DNA from 2 places in the Janthinobacterium svalbardense genome. Region 2 is predicted to be linked to the other one. Evidence: riboswitches for the same ligand, from Rfam matches in the RefSeq annotation. Region 2 holds a riboswitch; the other holds the start of a gene.

Region 1 (9,677 bases), 2.8 Mb from region 2:
GCTGCTGGCCCTGCGCGACAGCCGCATCAGCAAGGATGGCGTGCTGGTGCTCAAGGCGCAGCAGTCGCGCAGCCAGGAGCAGAACAAGGAAGAAGCCTTGCGGCGCTTGCAGGAAATCATCGACAGCGTGACTTTCCTGCCCGCCGTGCGCCGCGCCACCAAGCCCACGCGCAGCTCGCAGCGGCGCCGCCTCGACAGCAAGAGCACGCACAGCGTGCTCAAGCAATCACGTGGCAAGGTGATCGACTAAGCGTTACGGCGGCGGTGCATACGTCCAGTCCAGGCTGCCTGTGCTGTCCGCAAACACGCTCTGCGTGGCCGGCGTGGCGCTGCGCAACAGCGCCTTGATCTCCTTCGGCGGCCGGTCGTAGACCTTGGCCGGCCCGGGCGGCACGACCATGGCGCGCACCGCCGTTTCACCGTCGACCAGTCCCAGGCTGCAGCGCGACTGGCCGGCCGTCGCCTGGCGCTGCTGGCGCACTTGCGCCACCAGGGCCAGCATTTGCGCCTGCAGGATTTCCGACTGTTTCACTTCCACCCGCAGGCGCGCCACTTCCTTCAATACGGGGGCGATGCGTGCCGCCAGCTTGTCGTACTGCAGCTGCTGCGCCGGCTGCAGCTGCAGCTCGCCGCGCCGCAGCTGGCCCGCCAGGGTCAGGTAGTTGCGCACTTCTGGCAAGTGCGCAATGGCATCGATTTCCTGCTGGCGCTTGTGCTGCAGCTGCTGGTAGTGCGCGGCCCTGGCCAGGCTTTCCGCGATCTGTTGGTCCAGCACGCTCAAATCGGGCACCAGCGGGAACAGCAGCATCTCCACCTGCTTGCGCGGACCGGCGCTGCCGATGCGGATGGTGCGTGCCGCCACGGCGCAGCCTTCGGCCAGCTCGATGACGACCTCGTCGGCGATGATCTCGCAATTGCTGGCATGCTCGATCACCACGCGCGTGCCGGCGATGACGCAGCTTTCCGCGCGCTTCATGTGGACTTCGCCGCTCAGCGCCTGCAGCACGGAACCGGAAGCGACGCCCTCGACGCGCACGTCGCCGTGCTCGTTGAAGGCCGTGCCGCCCACCAGGTTGCGCTGTAACAGGATCAGCCCGCCATGCGAGTGCAGGTGGCCATACACGTCACCATGGATGGTGATGTCGCTGCCGTCGAGCTGGCGCTGCTCCTGCACTTCGCCATATTCTTCATACGCGGCCCGCAGCTTCAAATTGCCCGTGGTGCGGCTGCTGACGCCCTCGCGGCTGACGATCTTGTTTTCGATGGAGAGCTTGCCGTGCGCATCGACATTCACATAGCCATCCTGAGTGGCGACCACGTAATCGCCATCGCTGAAGCGCTCGACCGCCGTGCCCACCCCTGCCACCGCCGCCGGGTCCAGCTCCAGCGGCGCGGGCGGCGGCAGCAGTGTGCCGTCCAGGTCGTAGCCGGGCGAGCCGGGGGCACCGGGCAACAGCCGCAGCAGGCGCGCATATTTTTTTACTTGCGGAAAACGGTTCTTGAAACTGAGCAAATCCAGGCGACCATCGGAGCGTTCGCGCGGCGCATCGTCGCGGTGGATACCTTGCGACACTTCGACCAGCTGGGCGTCGCGCCCCGGCTGTGGCGCCAGTGCGCGCGCCACCGTGATGCGCTCGGCCTTGCCGCTGCCGAGAATGGCGCGCACGGCCGCACCATCGATGCCATAGCGCACGCCCTTGCACCACAGGTCGGCCACCAGCTCGTCAAACTCGCGGCGCGCCGGCACCTGGCCATCCGCGTCAGGCGACAACGCTTCAAAGTAGAACTCGGCGCTGTCGCCGCGAATCTTGATTTGTTTATACAGCGCACGGCGCTGGGGCGGAAATGGCGCCACGCGTGCGGCAATGCGCAGCAAGGCATCGCTCTTGGGCGCGGCGCGGGGCGCGGGGGCATGGAACAGGGTCAGCAGGAACAAGGCGTAGTCGAGACCGGCCAGCAGCTGCCCCGACTGGAACAGCTGGTCGATGGCGACGCGCAACTGTGCGGGCGCCAGGGACAGGTCCAGACACACGCCCTCGTCGCGCTGCACCAGGCCGCGCGGCAAGCTGCCTGCGGGGACCGCCTCAGGAACGGGTGTGTCGTCGTCGCTCACCACTTGCCTCCCCAAAACCAGGAATTGTCTCAGTGCACTAGAACAATATCACGGGGCGTGGCGGCGTGCCTGACTGAGCAACAATGTTGGTGGGCAGATGCCAACAGGGCCATGTCTTGCGAGATGGCCCTGTTGGATGGGGGTGCGCGATGTCTAAATAATTAGCGGCGTGGAGGATTCGAGTAAATATCCTGGCCCACTTCGTTGATCTGGCGGCGCAGGTCGCGGCGCTCGTCGGGCGTCATGCGGCCCGTGCGGCGCGAGGCGTCGGCGCCTTCGCTGGCGCGGCGCTGCTCTTCGGCGCGCGTGTCAAAACTGCGTGTGTCACGCTGTTCGCGCAGTCGCGTATCATTGCTATTGCTGCGCTGCACCTGTTCATAGCGCTGGGCCTGCACTTGCGGCTGGTCGTCACGGCGTGGCGGCGGCTGGTTTTGTGCCAGCGCCAGGCTGGCGGCAAACACGGAGCAAACGGCAAATGCGGACAGCACAGTCGTACGTGCGGCAATAGCTGCGCTGGGAGCGGTGTGAATTTTTTTAGTAAAGATATTCATTGAGTTCCTCTTCCGCGATGCCGCATAAACTTAAAGCTGATTTCCACTGTGGCCCCAGTGTATGATGCTTTACACGGTGCAGTAAGAGTAATTGGGTAAAGTTTGTAACACTTTGTAATGGGTCGCCATCACCCCTTGCCGACGCAGCGCGAGGCGTTACTATAGCAACTAATATAAGATAACACGACACCTTAAATGACCACAACCTCCACTTCCGGCAGCAACACGCCTACGCAATCGATCCACGGCCACCAGGCAAAAATCATGGTGGTCGATGACGATGTGCGCCTGCGCGACTTGCTGCGCCGCTACCTGACCGAACAGGGTTTCAATGTCTTCACGGCAGAGAGCGCGACGGCCATGAACAAGCTGTGGCTGCGCGAACGCTACGACTTGCTGGTGCTCGATTTGATGCTGCCCGGCGAAGACGGCCTGTCGATCTGCCGCCGCCTGCGCGGCGCGGGCGACCAGACGCCGATCATCATGCTGACGGCCAAGGGCGAGGACGTGGACCGTATCGTGGGCCTGGAAATGGGCGCCGACGACTACCTGCCAAAACCGTTCAACCCGCGTGAACTGGTGGCCCGCATCGGCGCCGTGCTGCGCCGCAAGGGTCCCGATGAAATCCCGGGCGCACCGTCGGAAACGCCGCAAACCTTTGAATTCGGCAACTTCGTGCTGGACCTGGGCACGCGCACATTGAAAAAGAGTGGCGAAACGGTGCCGCTGACCACCGGTGAATTTTCTGTGCTGAAAGTGTTTGCCCGCCATGCGCGCCAGCCGCTGTCGCGCGAAAAACTCATGGAACTGGCGCGCGGCCGCGAATACGAAGTGTTCGACCGCAGCCTGGATGTGCAAATCTCGCGCCTGCGCAAACTGATCGAACCCGATCCGTCGAGCCCGCTGTTCATCCAGACAGTGTGGGGCCTCGGCTACGTATTCATCCCGGACGGACAGCCGCGCTGATCGCAGGCGAGGCATGATGAAGCTTGTTCCCGATATCAGCCTGGCACGGCTGAAAAGCGGCTTGTTCTGGCGCACCTTTTTGCTGCTCGGCACCTTGACAACGGTCAGCATGATCACCTGGATCGGCATGATTTCCGTCATCCAGCGTGAGCCGCAGGCGCAGCAGATTTCCGCCCAGATCATTTCCGTCGTCACCATCACGCATGCGGCACTGACGCACTCGGCGCCCGAGCTGCGGCGCGAGCTGCTGTTCGACCTCGTCAGTAATGAAGGCATCCGCATCTTCTCGCTGGAAGAGGACGACCGCATCGAGCCGCCGCCCGACAATTACCTGATGCCCGAGATCGAGGCGCAGGTGAAAGCCAAGCTGGGCAAGGATACGCGCTTTTCCGCGCGCGTCAACGGCGTGGCCGGTTTCTGGGTCAGCTTCAAGATCGACGACGATGAATACTGGCTGATGCTGGACCGCGAGCGCCTGCGTGGCCTGACGGGCTTCCAGTGGCTGGGCTGGGCCAGCCTGGTGTCCCTGCTGTCCCTGCTGGGAGCGGCCATCATTTCCAGCCTGATCAATCTGCCGCTGTCGCGCTTGACGGCGGCCGCACGCGACATCGCCAAGGGCAAGCAGCCGGCGCCGCTGCCGGAAAAAGGCCCGATCGAAATCATCGAGGCGAACCGCAGCTTCAACCAGATGGTCGATGATTTGAAGCAGGTGGAATCAGACCGTGCCGTGATTTTGGCCGGCATTTCGCACGACTTGCGCACGCCGCTGGCGCGCATGCAGTTGGAAGTGGAAATGGCCAACCTGTCGGACGAGGCGCGCGAAGGCATCCAATCCGATATCGGGCAAATGGACGCCATCATCGGCCAGTTCCTCGACTATGCCAAGCCGACGGAAACGTCGAGCTTTACGGATGTGGACCTGAGCGGCTTGCTGCTCGACATGACGCGCGAAGCGATGCGCCTGCCGGACGTGAAAATCAACGCCAGCATCGCCGAAGGCGCGCATGCGATGGGCAACCCCACCGACTTGCGCCGCGTGCTGAACAACCTGATCGAGAATGCGCGCCGCTATGGCAAGACGCCGGAAAGCGACGTGACGGAAATCGATATCGCCTGCCATGTGCGCACCAGCCACGGCGCGAAAAAGGTGATTATCGAGGTGCAAGACCACGGCACGGGCGTGCCGACAGAAAAGATAGAGCAACTGATGAAACCGTTCACCCGCCTCGACACGGCGCGCGGGCAGGCAAATGGCGCCGGCCTGGGCCTGGCCATCGTCGACCGCGTGCTGCTGCGCCACGGCGCCGAATTGCAGGTGCGCAACCGCGAGGGCGGCGGCCTGGCGTTTCAGATCAGCTTGCCAGCGGCGTAGGTCGGATTACGGCCTTGCGGCCTAATCCGACCTACGCTGCCGACGCCGCTTCCTGCGCCAGCAATTTATTCATCAACAATTCCGTCGCCCCATAGCCGTACAGGGAATCGCTTTCCATGCCCGGCGTATCGAAGGGGATCGACTCCTCACGGTTCAGCTTGGCAGGATCGGCATCCGCATAGCTGGCGCGCCAGGCGCGCTGCAAGGATTCATTGCGGCGGATAAAGGCCGGCATGGGCCAGGTATCGCGCTCCCAGTGGGGGCTGTCGCCCAGCAGGGGCCAGCGCTCGTTGAGCAGGGCCATGTCGCCCGTGCGCAGGCGGCGCACGGCCTGTTCCGGCCGCAAGCCTTCCAGTTCTTCCAGCGCAGGCAGGCTGTCGCGCTTCGGCCCGAACATATACGCCAGCATGATGCGCCCGGCGGGCGCGCGGCGCGCCACCACGCCGACGGCATAGCCGCCGCCCGGCAAGGGCACAGCAAACCAGCTGCCTTCCCGGTATGGTAATGATTTCATTTCTGCAAACTCCCCCAAAATCGTGTTCGGGGCACAGTCTACGCGAAGCAAGGGCTATGTGGCGCATGGTACGCCACAGCAACAAACCAATAGTTACACTATTTTCTCGTCATAGTGATACTGAGCAACAATCGGCCCCGCCTTGAACAGCGCTTCCTTCATGGCCGTATCCAGGCGCGCGTCGCGGCGGCGCATCCATTCGAGCAGCATGGCCGCTTCCTTGCGGCTGGTGTCGCCCGCATGCGCGAGCACGCGGCGCAATTCCGGGTCCGTGCACGCCTCGAAACGCTGGCTGTTCAAGTCCAGCGCGTGCAGCGCGGCGATGGTGGCGCCGATGGCGCGATGCATGTCGAGTGCCGTGGCCGGCAAACCCGATTCTTCCAGTGAGACGGTGGTCATGCGCATTCCTTTTCGCGTGGTGGTGACATCGGCTGCATTCTCCACCGTGCGGGCGAAAAGCTCAAGCGTCCACGACACGTTTCCACCCGTTCGGCCATAATCATGGCTCAGCAACAGCCTAAACCTCGGCAGCGGGAGCCCCATGTTCAATTTCGACTTTTACAATCCAACGCAAATCCTCTTCGGCCAGGGCCAGATCGCCGCCATCGCCGGCCTGATCCCGCCGCAGGCGCGGGTCCTGATGACCTACGGCGGCGGCAGCATCAAGCGCAACGGCGTCTACGATGAAGTCAGGGCGGCGCTGGCCGGCCACACGGTGCTGGAATTTGCCGGCATCGAACCCAATCCCAGCTATGAAACCCTGATGCAGGCCGTGGCCCTCGTAAAAAGCGAGCGCATCGATTTCCTGCTGGCCGTCGGCGGCGGCTCCGTGGTCGATGGCACCAAGTTCATCGCCGCCGCCGCCCTGCACGAGGGCGAGGCGTGGGACATCCTGGCGAAAGGCGGCAAGATCGTCGAGGCCGCCCTGCCCTTCGGCACAGTGCTCACGTTGCCGGCCACGGGTTCCGAAATGAATGGCTCGGCCGTGATCACGCGCAAGGCCACGCAGGAAAAGCGCTCGTTCATGAGCCGCAAGGTGTATCCGAAGTTCTCCGTACTGGACCCGTCGAAAACGTTCACCTTGCCGCTGCGCCAGGTGGGCAATGGCGTCGTCGATGCGTTTGCGCATGTGATGGAACAGTATCTGACCACCCCCGTGAACGCGTCAGTGCAGGACCGCTTCGCCGAAGGCATCCTGCTGACCCTGATCGAGGAAGGCCCGAAAGCCCTGTCGCACCCGGACGACTATGACGTGCGCGCCAACGTGATGTGGAGTGCCACCCTGGCCTTGAACGGCCTGATCGGCGTGGGCGTGCCGCAGGACTGGTCCACGCACGCCATCGGCCACGAATTGACGGCCCTGTACGAGCTCGACCATGCGCAAACGCTGGCCATCATCCTGCCCAGCATGCTGCGCGTGCGCAAGCAGGCCAAGCGCGCCAAGCTGCTGCAATACGCGGCCCGCGTCTGGGGCCTCGATGGCGGCGACGAGGATGGCCGCATCGAGGCAGCCATCGCACGCACGGAATTCTTCTTCCGCCACATGGGCGTCAAGACGCGCCTGGCCGACTACGGCCTGAACCATGCCAGCGTGGACGCCGTCGTCGCCGCCCTGGAAGCGCACGGCATGACGGCGCTGGGCGAACAGCGCGAAGTGACGCCTGCCGTCAGCCGCAAGGTGCTCGAACTCAGTTTGTAGATGCGCACCACACTGTTGTAAAACGGTCAGCCAGCGGGACAGCTGGCCGTGCTTCATGCTAAGCTGTCATTTCGCTAGGGGTCCTGGAGCAGTCATCCGGGTGAGAGATACCCTTCGTACCTGATCTGGATAATGCCAGCGAAGGAAAGCGCAAAGTACCTCCCTCCTTTGATAGCTCCTGCGTTGGCGCCAGCCGAACAAGCAGCCTGCCGTGCTCTTTCCCAGACACGGCTTGAACCACGAGCAATCTATGTCCACACCGAATTTATCTATTTCCGTTTTGACCCTGGCCATCCTGCACGCATTTGCCGCGCCCGCCCTGGCCGCGAATGACAGCGCCGAAGCGCCGGCCGACACGCCAAGCATGGCTGAAGTCGTCGTCACGGCCAGCAAGGCACCGGCCGCCAAGCGCGCTTCCGTGGGCGGCTTTGCCGACGCGCCGCTGCTGCAGACGCCCGCGTCCGTCACCGTCATTTCGCAAAAAGACATGCAGGACTTGCAAATCCGCAATCTCAGCGATGCCGTCAAGCTCGACACCAGCATCAACGACGCCTACAACGCCGTCGGCTATGCGGAGCAATTTTCCATCCGCGGCTTCAAGCTCGACAACAATTCCAGCTACCGCAAGGATGGCGTGGCCATTCCCGGAGACACGCAAATTCCGCTGGAAAACAAGGAACGCATCGAAGTGCTGAAGGGCCTGGCCGGCTTGCAGGCAGGCGTGGCCGCACCGGGTGGCGTGATCGACTTCATCGTCAAGCGCCCGACGAACACGCCGCTGCGCACCGTCACCGTGGAAACGCGCGAACGAGGCACCCTGTACGGTGCCGTCGACCTGGGCGGCCGCCTGGAAGACACGCGCTTCGGCTACCGTGTCAACGTGGCAGCCGAGCGCCTGCGCTCCTACATCAAGGGTGCGGATGGCAACCGCAAGTTCATTTCCGGCGCCTTCGACTGGCAAATCTCGCCGCAAGCGCTGCTGCAGCTCGATGCCGACTACCAGGACAAGGCGCAGGCGACGGCGCCCGGCTTCCAGCTGCTGAATAACACCACCTTGCCGACCGGCATCAGCGCCGATGCCATGCTCAACCGGCAGCCGTGGACACGCCCCGTGGAAACCGTCACCAGCAACATCGGCCTGCGCTTCCAGTACGCCTTCAATGACGACTGGCACGCCACCCTGTCGGCCAACCAGCACTCGTTCAAGCGCGATGACTACACAGCCTTCCCGTATGGTTGCAGCGGGCAAGACCTGTACCCTGGCTTCTGCGGCAATGGCGACTATGACGTGTACGACTACCGCAGCCTGGGCGAGACGAAAAAGCCCCTGAGCGCACAAGCCATGATCCAGGGCAAGTTCGCCACCGGCGCCCTGCGCCATGACTTCACGGCCGGCGTCTCGACCTTCCGCCGCAAGGACCGCGCCGGCCTGTACGTGTACGACTGGGTGGGCGTGAGCAACATCTATCAGCCGCAGATCGTCGGCACGTCGCCCGGCGTCACGGGCCCCGTGCGCCTGGTGCGCAAGGATACGGAAAACTCCGTCTTCGTGCAGGACATCGTCAGCCTGGCCCAAAACTGGAAGCTGCATGGCGGCTTGCGCCATATCAATGTCGACGGCTACCAGTATGTCTTGAAGGCCGACAAGGAAATCCGCGCCAAGCATGACTTCCTGCTGCCCAACGTATCGCTCGTCTACACCCCGATCGACAATGTCTCCGTGTATGCGGCCTACTCGCAGGGCATGGAACATGGCGGCACGGCCGACCGCAAGGCGATGAATGCCAACGAAGAGCTGACACCCAGCCGCTCGAAGCAGATCGAATTGGGCGTGAAGATGGATGTGACGCCGGACTTCATGCTGGCAGCCAGCCTGTTCCAGATCCGCAAGGGCCTGGAATTCCAGAACGCCGCCGGCTACTTCGTGCGTGAAGGCCAGGCGCAGCACCGTGGCCTGGAATTATCCGCGCAAGGCAAGGCGACCCGCGACCTGAACCTGGGCGTCTCGCTGACGGCCCTGAACAGCCAGCAATCGAACACAGGCGAAGCGTCGCTCGACGGCAAGCGCGTACCCAACGTGCCCGCGTTCAAGGCTGCCGTGCATGCGGATTATGCCGTGCAACAGGTGGCGGGCTTGAGCGTGAATGGCAGCTGGGAATATGCCAGCAAGAAAGCGTTTGAGTACAACAACACCACTTTCGTGCCGTCATACCACGTGTTCAACCTGGGCGCCGCCTGGGCCACGCGCATCGCCGGCAAGACAGCCGTGCTGCGCGCCGCCGTCAACAACGTGGCCGACAAGTTCTACTGGCGCGACGTGACGCCGGAATCGGATGGTTATCTGTATCCGGGCGCCAGCCGCACGTTCAAGGTGTCGGCGCAGTTTGACTTTTAATTGAGGGAAATGGCAGGCGCTGCAGCGAGCGCCTGCAGCAGCAAAGGCGCCGCCTGTTCCAGGCGCG
Region 2 (9,677 bases):
CGAGTCCGCATGCCCAGCTGCACAACCCGAATCAAAACCATTTGCTCGCCGCCATGCTCGACGCCGATTTTGCGCGCCTGGCGCCCCATCTGGAGCAAGTCTCCATGTTGCTGGGTGAAGTGATCTACGATTCGGGCGACAAGCTGCAGCATGTGCACTTTCCCACCACCGCCATCGTTTCCATCCACTACCTGCTGGAAAACGGCGGCTCGTCGGAAATTGCCGGCGTCGGCAATGAAGGCGTGGTGGGCGTGTCGCTGTTTATGGGCGGCAACTCGACCCCCAGCCGCGCCGTGGTGCAGACGGGCGGCATCGGCTATCGGCTGAAGGCGCATTTGCTGATGGAAGAATTCGACCGCGCCGGCCCCGTCATGCGCTTGCTGCTGCGCTATACGCAAGCCCTGATCACGCAAATGTCACAGACGGCCGTGTGCAACCGCCACCATACGGTGGAGCAGCAGCTGTGCCGCTGGCTGCTGCTGACCATGGACCGCCTGCCGAACCGCGAGCTGACCATGACACAGGAGTTGATTGCCAACATGCTGGGCGTGCGCCGCGAAGGCGTGACGGAAGCGGCCGGGCGCTTGCAGCAGCGCGGCTTCATCAGTTACCGGCGCGGCCATATTTCCGTGCTGGACCGCGCCGGCCTCGAAGGCCATGTGTGCGAATGCTATGGCGTGGTCAAAAAAGAATTCACGCGCCTGCTGTCGGACGTGCGCCAGCGCCAGGGTTCCTGATCACCGCAGCCACTCTCTTATCGTTGTTACAGCCCAGGCTACCTCATGCAATCTGTTGAAAACATTCCTCCGCGCGCACCGTCGCGCTGGCCCATGGCACTGGCGTTTTCATTCAGCGCCATCGTGCTGCTGGCCATCGGCGTGCTGGCCTGGCGCGCGCCGTTCGAGACGGCCTGCGTCATCGATGCGCTGGTCTTCCTGCTGCAGATGCTGCTCGTGGCGCTGTACCGGCGCACGCTGTCGGCCAGCCTGCCGCGCCAGTTGCTCAAGGCGGGCGCCTTGCAGGATGCAATTTTCAATAGCGCCAATTTCTCGTGCATCGCCACCGATGCGCAGGGCGTGATCCAGATTTTCAATGTGGGCGCCGAACGCATGCTCGGCTATGAAGCGAGCGACGTGGTCGACAAGCTGACCCCGGCCGGTATTTCCGACGCGCAAGAAATCATCGCGCGCGCCGCCGCTCTCAGTGCCGAACTCGACACGGTCATCACGCCCGGTGTGGAAGCGCTGGTGTTCAAGGCCACGCGCGGCATCGAAGACATCTATGAGCTGACCTACATTCGCAAGGATGGCAGCCGCTTCCCCGCCATCGTCTCCGTGACGGCCCTGCGCGACATGCAGAGCAAGGTCATCGGTTACTTGCTGATCGGCACCGACAACACGGCCCGCAAGCAGGTCGAGGCGGAACAGGCCTTGCTGGACCAGCGCTTGCGCGACCAGCAGTTTTACACGCGCTCGCTGATCGAATCGAATATCGATGCCTTGATGACGACGGACCCGCGCGGCATCATCAGCGACGTCAACCAGCAGATGGAAGCGCTGACCGGCTGCACGCGCGACGAATTGATCGGTGCGCCATGCAAGAATTACTTTACGGAACCTGAACGGGCCGAGGAAGCCATCGCACGCGTGTTGCGCGAAGGAAAGGTGACCAATTACGAGCTGACGGCCCTGGCGCGCGACGGCAAGCAGACGTTTGTTTCCTACAACGCCTCGACCTTCCACGACCGCGACCGCAAGTTGCAGGGCGTGTTTGCCGCCGCCCGCGACGTGACGGAACGCAAGCAGTTCGAGCAAGCCTTGCAAGACACGAATATCGAAATGGAAAAGGCCCGCCAGGCGGCGGAAAAAGCGAACCTGGCCAAGTCCGAGTTTCTGTCGAGCATGAGCCATGAATTGCGCACGCCCTTGAACGCCGTGCTGGGCTTTGCCCAGCTGATGGCGTCCGAGACGCCGGCACCGAGCTTGCCGCAGCAGCGCTCGATCGACCAGATCCTCAAGGGTGGCTGGTATCTCTTGCGTTTGATCAATGAAATCCTCGACCTGGCCATGATCGAGTCGGGCAAGGTCACCATGTCGGAAGAGGCAATGTCCTTGCTCGACGTGTTGCAGGATTGCCAGGCGATGATCGCGCCGCAGGCGGAAAAACGCGGCATCAGCATGCATTTTCCCCGCTGCGGCAAGTCCTTTTATGTGCATGCCGACCGCACGCGCGTGAAACAGGTGATGATCAACCTGCTGTCGAACGCCATCAAGTACAACCAGAGCGGCGGCAGCGTGAAGGTCGAGTGCAGCCGCCATGCCGACCGCGTGCGCGCCAGCGTCACCGACAGCGGCGCCGGCCTGAATGCCGAACAGATGAGTCAGTTGTTCCAGCCCTTCAACCGCCTGGGCCAGGAAAGCAGCACGGAAGAGGGCACGGGCATCGGCCTGGTCGTCACCAAGCAGCTGGTCGAACTGATGGGTGGCACCATCGGCGTCGACAGCACGGTCGGCGTGGGCACCACCTTCTGGGTGGAATTCAAGGCCTCGCGCGCGCCCGAACTGCACCTGGAACAGGGCGTCGCCTTGCCGGTGGTGCAGGAAGACCAGGAAAGCCAGCGCACCTTGCTGTACGTGGAAGACAATCCCGCCAACCTGGCGCTGGTGGAGCAATTGATCGCCCGCCGCAGCGACTTGAAACTGCTGACGGCCATCGATGCGCACCTGGGCATCGACCTGGCGCGCACCTACCAGCCGGACGTGATCTTGATGGATATCAACCTGCCCGGCATCAGCGGCTATGGCGCCCTGAATATCTTGCATGATGATCCCCTCACCAGCCATATTCCCGTCATGGCCCTGTCCGCCAACGCCGTGCCGCGCGACATCGAGAAAGGCCTGGAAGCGGGTTTCTTCCGTTACCTGACCAAGCCCATCAAGGTCGTCGAATTCATGGATGCGCTCGACGTGGCCCTGCACCATGCGGCCGCGCACGGCCTGGCCGACGACACTCACACAGTACGCTAATTCAGCATTTAATTTTAGGAATACCGCCATGCTTCAAGCCACCGAGATCCTGAACGCCAGCATCCTCATCGTCGATGACCAGGAGGCCAACGTCATGCTGCTGGAACAGGTGCTGCGCAACGCCGGCTATACGCGCATCACCTCCACCATGGACCCGCAAGCCGTGCACGCGCTGCACCAGCAGCACCGCTATGACCTGATCCTGCTCGACTTGCAGATGCCGGAAATGGATGGCTTCGAAGTCATGGAAGGCTTGCGCGACATCGAGGCGGGCAGCTATCTGCCGGTGCTGGTGATCACGGCCCAGCCCGGCCACAAGCTGCGCGCGCTGCAGGCTGGCGCCAAGGACTTCGTCAGCAAGCCTTTCGACCTGGTGGAAGTCAAAACACGCATCCACAACATGCTGGAAGTGCGTTTGCTGTACCAGAAGCTGGCCGAATACAACAAGTCGCTGGAACAGATGGTGGAAGAACGCACGGCGGAGCTGCGCGAAAGCGAAGCGCGCTTCCAGCGCTTCACGGAACTGTCGTCCGACTGGTACTGGGAACAGGATGCGCAGGGCAACCTGACGCGCTTTTCCGGTCCCGTGGCTGAAATGCTGGGCATCGGCAGCGAGGAAGAGCCGCAGCGCTGGAACGCGGCTGAACGCGCCTTGCTCGACGCAAAAATAGCCGCGCGCGAACCGTTCCTCGACTTCATCTACAGCCGCGCCAACCTCGACGGCAGCACGCAGTATCTGCAGGTCAGCGGCGAACCGATGTTCGACAATGGCAGCCGCTTCATCGGCTACCGCGGCATCGGCCTCGATGTCACGGAGCGCCATCGCAGCGCCTGATTTATACTTGCTGCTATCCATCTCCTCAAGGAAAGCATCATGGCTGACAAATCTCCCTCCTACTGGTTTCCCGCCAAGACCTATGGCTGGGGCTGGGGCTTGCCCATCACCTGGCAAGGCTGGCTGGTGTTCCTGGCCGCGCTGGCGCTGTTCGCCTGCGGCGCCTTCCTGTTCCCGCCGCAAACCATGCTGGTCGGCTACATCGTGTATGAAGTGGCCATCGTTGCCGCGCTCATTTTTATCTGCCAGCTGAAGGGCGAACCGACTGCCTGGCGCTGGGGCAAGAAGAAGTAAGGCCGAAGCACCAAGACGACAAAGCAAGAAATCATCTGGCCACGCGGCGTGAACCGCGTATAATTGGCTCGCTGCCGCAAGGCGGCAAACGCTAGGGGTCCTGCCTTTCGCTGTGGAAACACAGTGCAAGCGCGGGTGAGAAATACCCTCCGAACCTGATCTGGATAATGCCAGCGAAGGGAAGCTTTAGGATGAACGCACCCCGCCTTTCCGCGTGCGCAATTCCGAACCTCCTTAGCTGGCTCCAGGCTTAAAACAAGTCTAGCCAAGGAGCCAAAATGAACGCCAACCCGAAATTCCTCTCCGCCACCGCCACGGTCGACGAAGCCGCCATCGCGCCGCTGCCCAATTCGCGCAAGATCTATGTCGAAGGCAGCCGCCCCGACATCCGCGTGCCCATGCGCAGAATCAGCCAGTCCGACACGGAAGCGTCGTTCGGCGGCGAAAAGAATCCACCGATCTACGTGTACGACACCTCCGGCCCCTACACGGACCCGGACGTGCAGATCGACATCCGCTCGGGCCTCGACACGCCGCGCCTGCCGTGGATCATGGAGCGGGCCGACACGGAAGAATTGCCCGGCCCCACCTCCGACTACGGCATCGCCCGCCTGGCGGACCCGAAACTGGCCGAGCTGCGTTTTAACTTGCACCGCAAGCCGCGCCGCGCCATTGCCGGCAAGAACGTGACGCAAATGCACTATGCGCGCCAAGGCATCATCACGCCGGAAATGGAGTTCGTCGCCATCCGCGAAAACATGCGCCGCCAGGAGTATTTGCGCGAACTGCAAGCCTCCGGTCCCATGGGCGAGCGCCTGGCCGACCTGATGGGCCGCCAGCATCCGGGCCAGTCGTTTGGCGCCAGCATCCCGGCCGAGATCACGCCGGAATTCGTGCGCGAGGAAATCGCCCGCGGCCGCGCCATCATTCCCGCCAACATCAACCACCCGGAAGTGGAACCGATGATCATCGGCCGCAATTTCCTGGTGAAAATCAATGCCAACATCGGCAATTCGGCCGTCACGTCTTCCATCGGCGAGGAAGTGGAAAAGATGACCTGGGCCATCCGCTGGGGCGGCGATAACGTGATGGACTTGTCGACGGGAAAACATATCCACGAAACGCGCGAATGGATCGTGCGCAACAGCCCCGTGCCCATCGGTACCGTGCCCATCTACCAGGCGCTGGAAAAGGTGAATGGCAAGGCCGAAGATCTGACGTGGGAAATTTTCCGCGATACCCTCATCGAGCAGGCGGAGCAGGGCGTTGACTACTTCACCATCCACGCGGGCGTGCTGCTGCGCTACGTGCCGATGACGGCCAAGCGCCTGACGGGCATCGTCTCGCGCGGCGGCTCCATCATGGCGAAATGGTGCCTGGCGCATCACCAGGAATCGTTCCTGTACACGCATTTCGAAGACATCTGCGACATCATGAAGGCGTATGACGTCTCGTTTTCGCTGGGCGACGGCTTGCGCCCCGGTTCCATCTACGACGCCAACGACGAAGCGCAGCTGGGCGAACTGAAAACCCTGGGCGAGCTGACGCAAGTTGCCTGGAAGCACGATGTACAGGTGATGATCGAAGGCCCCGGCCATGTGCCCATGCAGCTCATCAAGGAAAACATGGACTTGCAGCTGGAGCAGTGCGGTGAGGCGCCGTTCTACACGCTGGGACCGCTGACCACGGACATCGCACCCGGCTATGACCACATCACCTCGGGCATCGGCGCGGCCATGATTGGCTGGTATGGCACGGCCATGCTGTGCTACGTGACGCCGAAGGAACACCTGGGCCTGCCCAACAAGGCGGATGTGAAGGACGGCATCATCACCTACAAGATTGCGGCGCACGCGGCCGACCTGGCGAAAGGCCATCCGGGCGCGCAAATCCGCGACAACGCCCTGTCGAAGGCCCGCTTCGAATTCCGCTGGGACGACCAGTTCAACATCGGCCTGGACCCGGACAAGGCGCGCGAATTCCACGACGAAACCCTGCCCAAGGATTCGGCCAAGGTGGCGCATTTCTGCTCCATGTGCGGCCCGCATTTCTGCTCGATGAAGATCACGCAGGAAGTGCGCGAATACGCGGCCGGCATGGGCATCGCGGAAGACAAGGCGCTCCAGCAGGGCATGGAGGTGAAAGCCATCGAATTCATCAAGAACGGCGCCGAGCTGTACCGCAAGGTCTGAAGGAGAGCGTGATGCCTGTATTGATATCCATCACGCTCAACGGCGCGCCACACCAGGTGCCGCCGGGGCAAACCCTGGACCAACTGATCGCCGCCCTGTCGCTGGAAAACCAGGCGCTGGCGCTGGCCGTCAACCGCAACGTCGTGCCGCGCAAGGCGTGGCCGGGCAAGACCTTGCAAAGCCAGGATCAAGTAGAGATAGTCCGCGCCATCGGCGGCGGCTAGACTAAGGAAAAAGCAATGACAAGTAATAACAACAACGACCTGCTGACCATCGCAGGAAAACAGTATCAATCACGCTTGCTGGTCGGTAGCGGCAAGTACAAGGACTTGCCGCAGACGCGCGAAGCGACGGACGCGGCAGAGGCGCAAATCATCACGGTGGCCATCCGGCGCGTGAATATCGGGCAAGACCCGAACGCGCCCAGCCTGCTCGACTTCGTGCCGCCGGACCAGTACACGATTTTGCCGAACACGGCCGGTTGCTACAACGCGAAAGATGCCGTCTACACCCTGCAACTGGCGCGCGAGCTGCTGGGCGGGCGCAATCTGGTCAAGCTCGAAGTATTGGGCGACGAAAAGACCCTGTTTCCGCACATGCCGGAAACGTTAATTGCGGCCGAAGCGCTGGTCAAGGACGGTTTTGACGTGATGGTCTACTGCAGCGACGATCCCATCCAGGCGAAGATTCTGGAAGACATCGGTTGCGTGGCCGTCATGCCGCTGGCCTCTTTGATCGGCTCGGGCATGGGCATTTTGAATCCGTGGAATTTGTCGCTGATCATCGACCAGGCGAAAGTCCCCGTGCTGGTGGATGCGGGCGTGGGCACGGCGTCGGACGCGGCCATTGCCATGGAACTCGGTTGCGATGGCGTGCTGATGAATACGGCCATTGCTGGCGCGCGCGACCCCGTGCGCATGGCGCGTGCGATGAAGCTGGCCGTGCGGGCCGGGCGCGAAGCGTTCCTGGCGGGGCGCATGCCGCGCAAATTTGCCGCCTCGCCTTCGTCGCCGATGGCGGGCCGCCTGGCGTGATGGTGCCGATGCGCCACACTGTGCTGGTGTTTGCCGGCCTCGACCCTTCGGGCGGCGCCGGCCTTGCCGCCGATATTCTGGCCATTGCGGCGCAGGGCGCGCATGCTTTGCCCGTGATCACGGCGCTGACGGTGCAGGACAATGACCGCGTGTTTGCTGTCGAAGCTGTGGCGCCGGAATTGCTGCGCCGGCAGGCGCAGGCGCTGATCGACAAGGTCGCGATTCATGCCGTGAAAATCGGCATCCCGGGCAGTGCCGCGAATGCGGCTGTCATCGCGCAACTGGTCCGTCAATTGCGGCAGGCGCGGCCCGATTTGGCCGTGGTGCTCGACCCCGTACTGGCCAGCGGCCATGGCGACGTGCTCAGCCGGGACGATGCCGTGCTGGCGCTGGCGCCCTTGCTGCCGCTGACGACCGTGATCGTGCCGAACGGGCCGGAAGCGGCGGCCCTCGGTGGCGAAGAACACTTGCGCGCGCAAGGTTGCCAGCACGTGCTGCTGACGGGCGGGCATGGCGACGGTGAGGAAGTGCTCAACCGTTGGCTTGATGCCGGAGGCGGGGAGCAGACATGGCGCTGGCCACGCCTGCCGGGCGCCTTCCACGGCAGCGGCTGTACTCTGGCCTCGGCCATCGCGGCGCGCCTGGCACTGGGCCAGGCACTGCCCGAAGCGCTGGATCTGGCGCAAAGCTATTGCCATGCGGCCCTGGCCGATGCGTATGCGATTGCGCCAGGTCAACTCATGCCGCAACGATTCATTCAATAAGGAAATCATCATGCGTGGACTGTATCTGGTCACCCCGAACTGGGACGACACCGACCGCCTGCTCGACGTGAGTGAGCAAGCCTTGCAGGAAGGCGTGGCCCTGCTGCAATACCGCCACAAGAGCGCCGAGGCGGAGCAACGGCGCGAACAGGCGGGCGCCTTGCTGGCGCTGGCCCGAAAATATGGCGTGCCCTTCATCATCAACGATTTTATCGAGCTGTGCGAAGAGCTCGACGCGGACGGCGTACATGTGGGCGGCACGGACGCCTCCGTGGCGCAGGTGCGCGCGCGCCTGGGCAAGGACAAGATCGTCGGCGCTTCCTGTTATGGTGACATGACCCTGGCACGGACGGCCGAGGCGGGCGGCGCCAGCTATGTGGCCTTCGGCGGCTTTTATGCGTCGCTGGTGAAAAAGTACCCGGTCACCACGCCGCTCGATATCGTGCTGCAAGCCAAACGCGAGATCAGCTTGCCGTGCGTGGTGATCGGCGGCATGACGCCGGAAAACGCGGCGCCGCTGGTGGCGCGCGGCGCCGACATGGTGGCGGCCATCACCAGCGTCTATCAAGCGGACGACATGGATATTGCAGTGCAGCAATTCAATCAATTGTTTGCGGCATGAGCACGGGAATGGAAGGCTGATTTGGGGGAATAATCGGCATATAATAAGAACATCATTCATTACCGAGGTCCCTTTACCCATGAGTCAGCCAGCCGCCGCGAAACGCCTTATCCTGATCGTTGACGATGACCAGCTCCTGTTGGAATTCCTCGGCGAAATCCTGCGCCATGCCGGCTACGAGACGGCCCTGGCCAATTCGGCCGAAGTGGCGCTGCAAATGGTCGCCCAGCGCGAGCCGGATCTGGCCTTGCTCGACATCCACATGCCGGGCATGTCAGGCCTGGAACTGGCCAAGCGCCTGCATGGCGAGACGGGCGTGCCGTTCATGTTCCTGTCCGGCAGCGGTGACAGCGAATCGGGCAAGCAGGCGGCCGCCTACGGCGCCGTCGGCTATGTGGTGAAACCCGTCGACGAAGGCCGCTTGATGCCTGCCTTCGAAGCGGGCCTGGCGCGTGCCGACGAGATCCGCCAGTTGCGGCGTACCGAGCTGAACCTGAACGCGGCCCTGGCTGCGGGACGCGAAACGAGTCTGGCCGTCGGCTTGCTGATGGGCAAGTTCCAGACGGACCGCAACACGGCCTTCGAAGTGCTGCGCGACCACGCCCGCTCCAGCCGCCGCAAGATCAATGAAATCGCCAGCCAGCTGCTGCTGGCCGAGGAAACCCTGAACGGCCTGCACGGTGCCTTTTTGAACCGGGCGAAAACCAAGTAAGCGTTTCAACCATACACAGGACATACATGAAAACCAAAGCAGCCATTGCATGGAAGGCGGGCGCGCCTTTGACCATCGAAGAAGTCGACCTGGCCGGCCCGCGCGAGGGCGAGGTACTGGTCGAGATCAAGGCCACGGGCATTTGCCACACCGATTACTACACCCTGTCGGGCGCCGACCCGGAAGGCATCTTCCCGT

The links. Region 2 has a riboswitch for thiamine pyrophosphate ahead of thiC (phosphomethylpyrimidine synthase ThiC). Riboswitches for the same ligand answer to the same signal wherever they lie in the genome.
Region 1: linked by a shared signal. The riboswitch ahead of CNX70_RS20540 (TonB-dependent siderophore receptor) and the one ahead of thiC (phosphomethylpyrimidine synthase ThiC) in region 2 are both predicted to bind thiamine pyrophosphate.

What each region holds. Positions count from the first base shown of each region.
Region 1 covers NZ_CP023422.1:4,631,757-4,641,433, forward strand. The annotation lists gene arfB (alternative ribosome rescue aminoacyl-tRNA hydrolase ArfB) at 1-250, shown strand, start outside; gene CNX70_RS20505 (flagellar assembly protein A) at 254-2,113, opposite strand; gene CNX70_RS20510 (hypothetical protein) at 2,275-2,664, opposite strand; gene ompR (osmolarity response regulator transcription factor OmpR) at 2,929-3,630, shown strand; gene CNX70_RS20520 (sensor histidine kinase family protein) at 3,644-5,002, shown strand; gene CNX70_RS20525 (Imm26 family immunity protein) at 5,034-5,516, opposite strand; gene CNX70_RS20530 (ferritin family protein) at 5,610-5,915, opposite strand; gene CNX70_RS20535 (iron-containing alcohol dehydrogenase) at 6,058-7,215, shown strand; TPP riboswitch at 7,282-7,379, shown strand; gene CNX70_RS20540 (TonB-dependent siderophore receptor) at 7,466-9,610, shown strand; gene CNX70_RS20545 (AAA family ATPase) at 9,607-9,677, opposite strand, start outside.
Region 2 covers NZ_CP023422.1:1,164,435-1,174,111, forward strand. The annotation lists gene CNX70_RS05120 (Crp/Fnr family transcriptional regulator) at 1-737, shown strand, start outside; gene CNX70_RS05125 (PAS domain-containing hybrid sensor histidine kinase/response regulator) at 783-3,026, shown strand; gene CNX70_RS05130 (response regulator) at 3,055-3,861, shown strand; gene CNX70_RS05135 (hypothetical protein) at 3,901-4,155, shown strand; TPP riboswitch at 4,239-4,354, shown strand; gene thiC (phosphomethylpyrimidine synthase ThiC) at 4,434-6,347, shown strand; gene thiS (sulfur carrier protein ThiS) at 6,368-6,571, shown strand; gene CNX70_RS05150 (thiazole synthase) at 6,587-7,381, shown strand; gene CNX70_RS05155 (hydroxymethylpyrimidine/phosphomethylpyrimidine kinase) at 7,390-8,145, shown strand; gene thiE (thiamine phosphate synthase) at 8,156-8,767, shown strand; gene CNX70_RS05165 (ANTAR domain-containing response regulator) at 8,847-9,479, shown strand; gene CNX70_RS05170 (S-(hydroxymethyl)glutathione dehydrogenase/class III alcohol dehydrogenase) at 9,506-9,677, shown strand, end outside.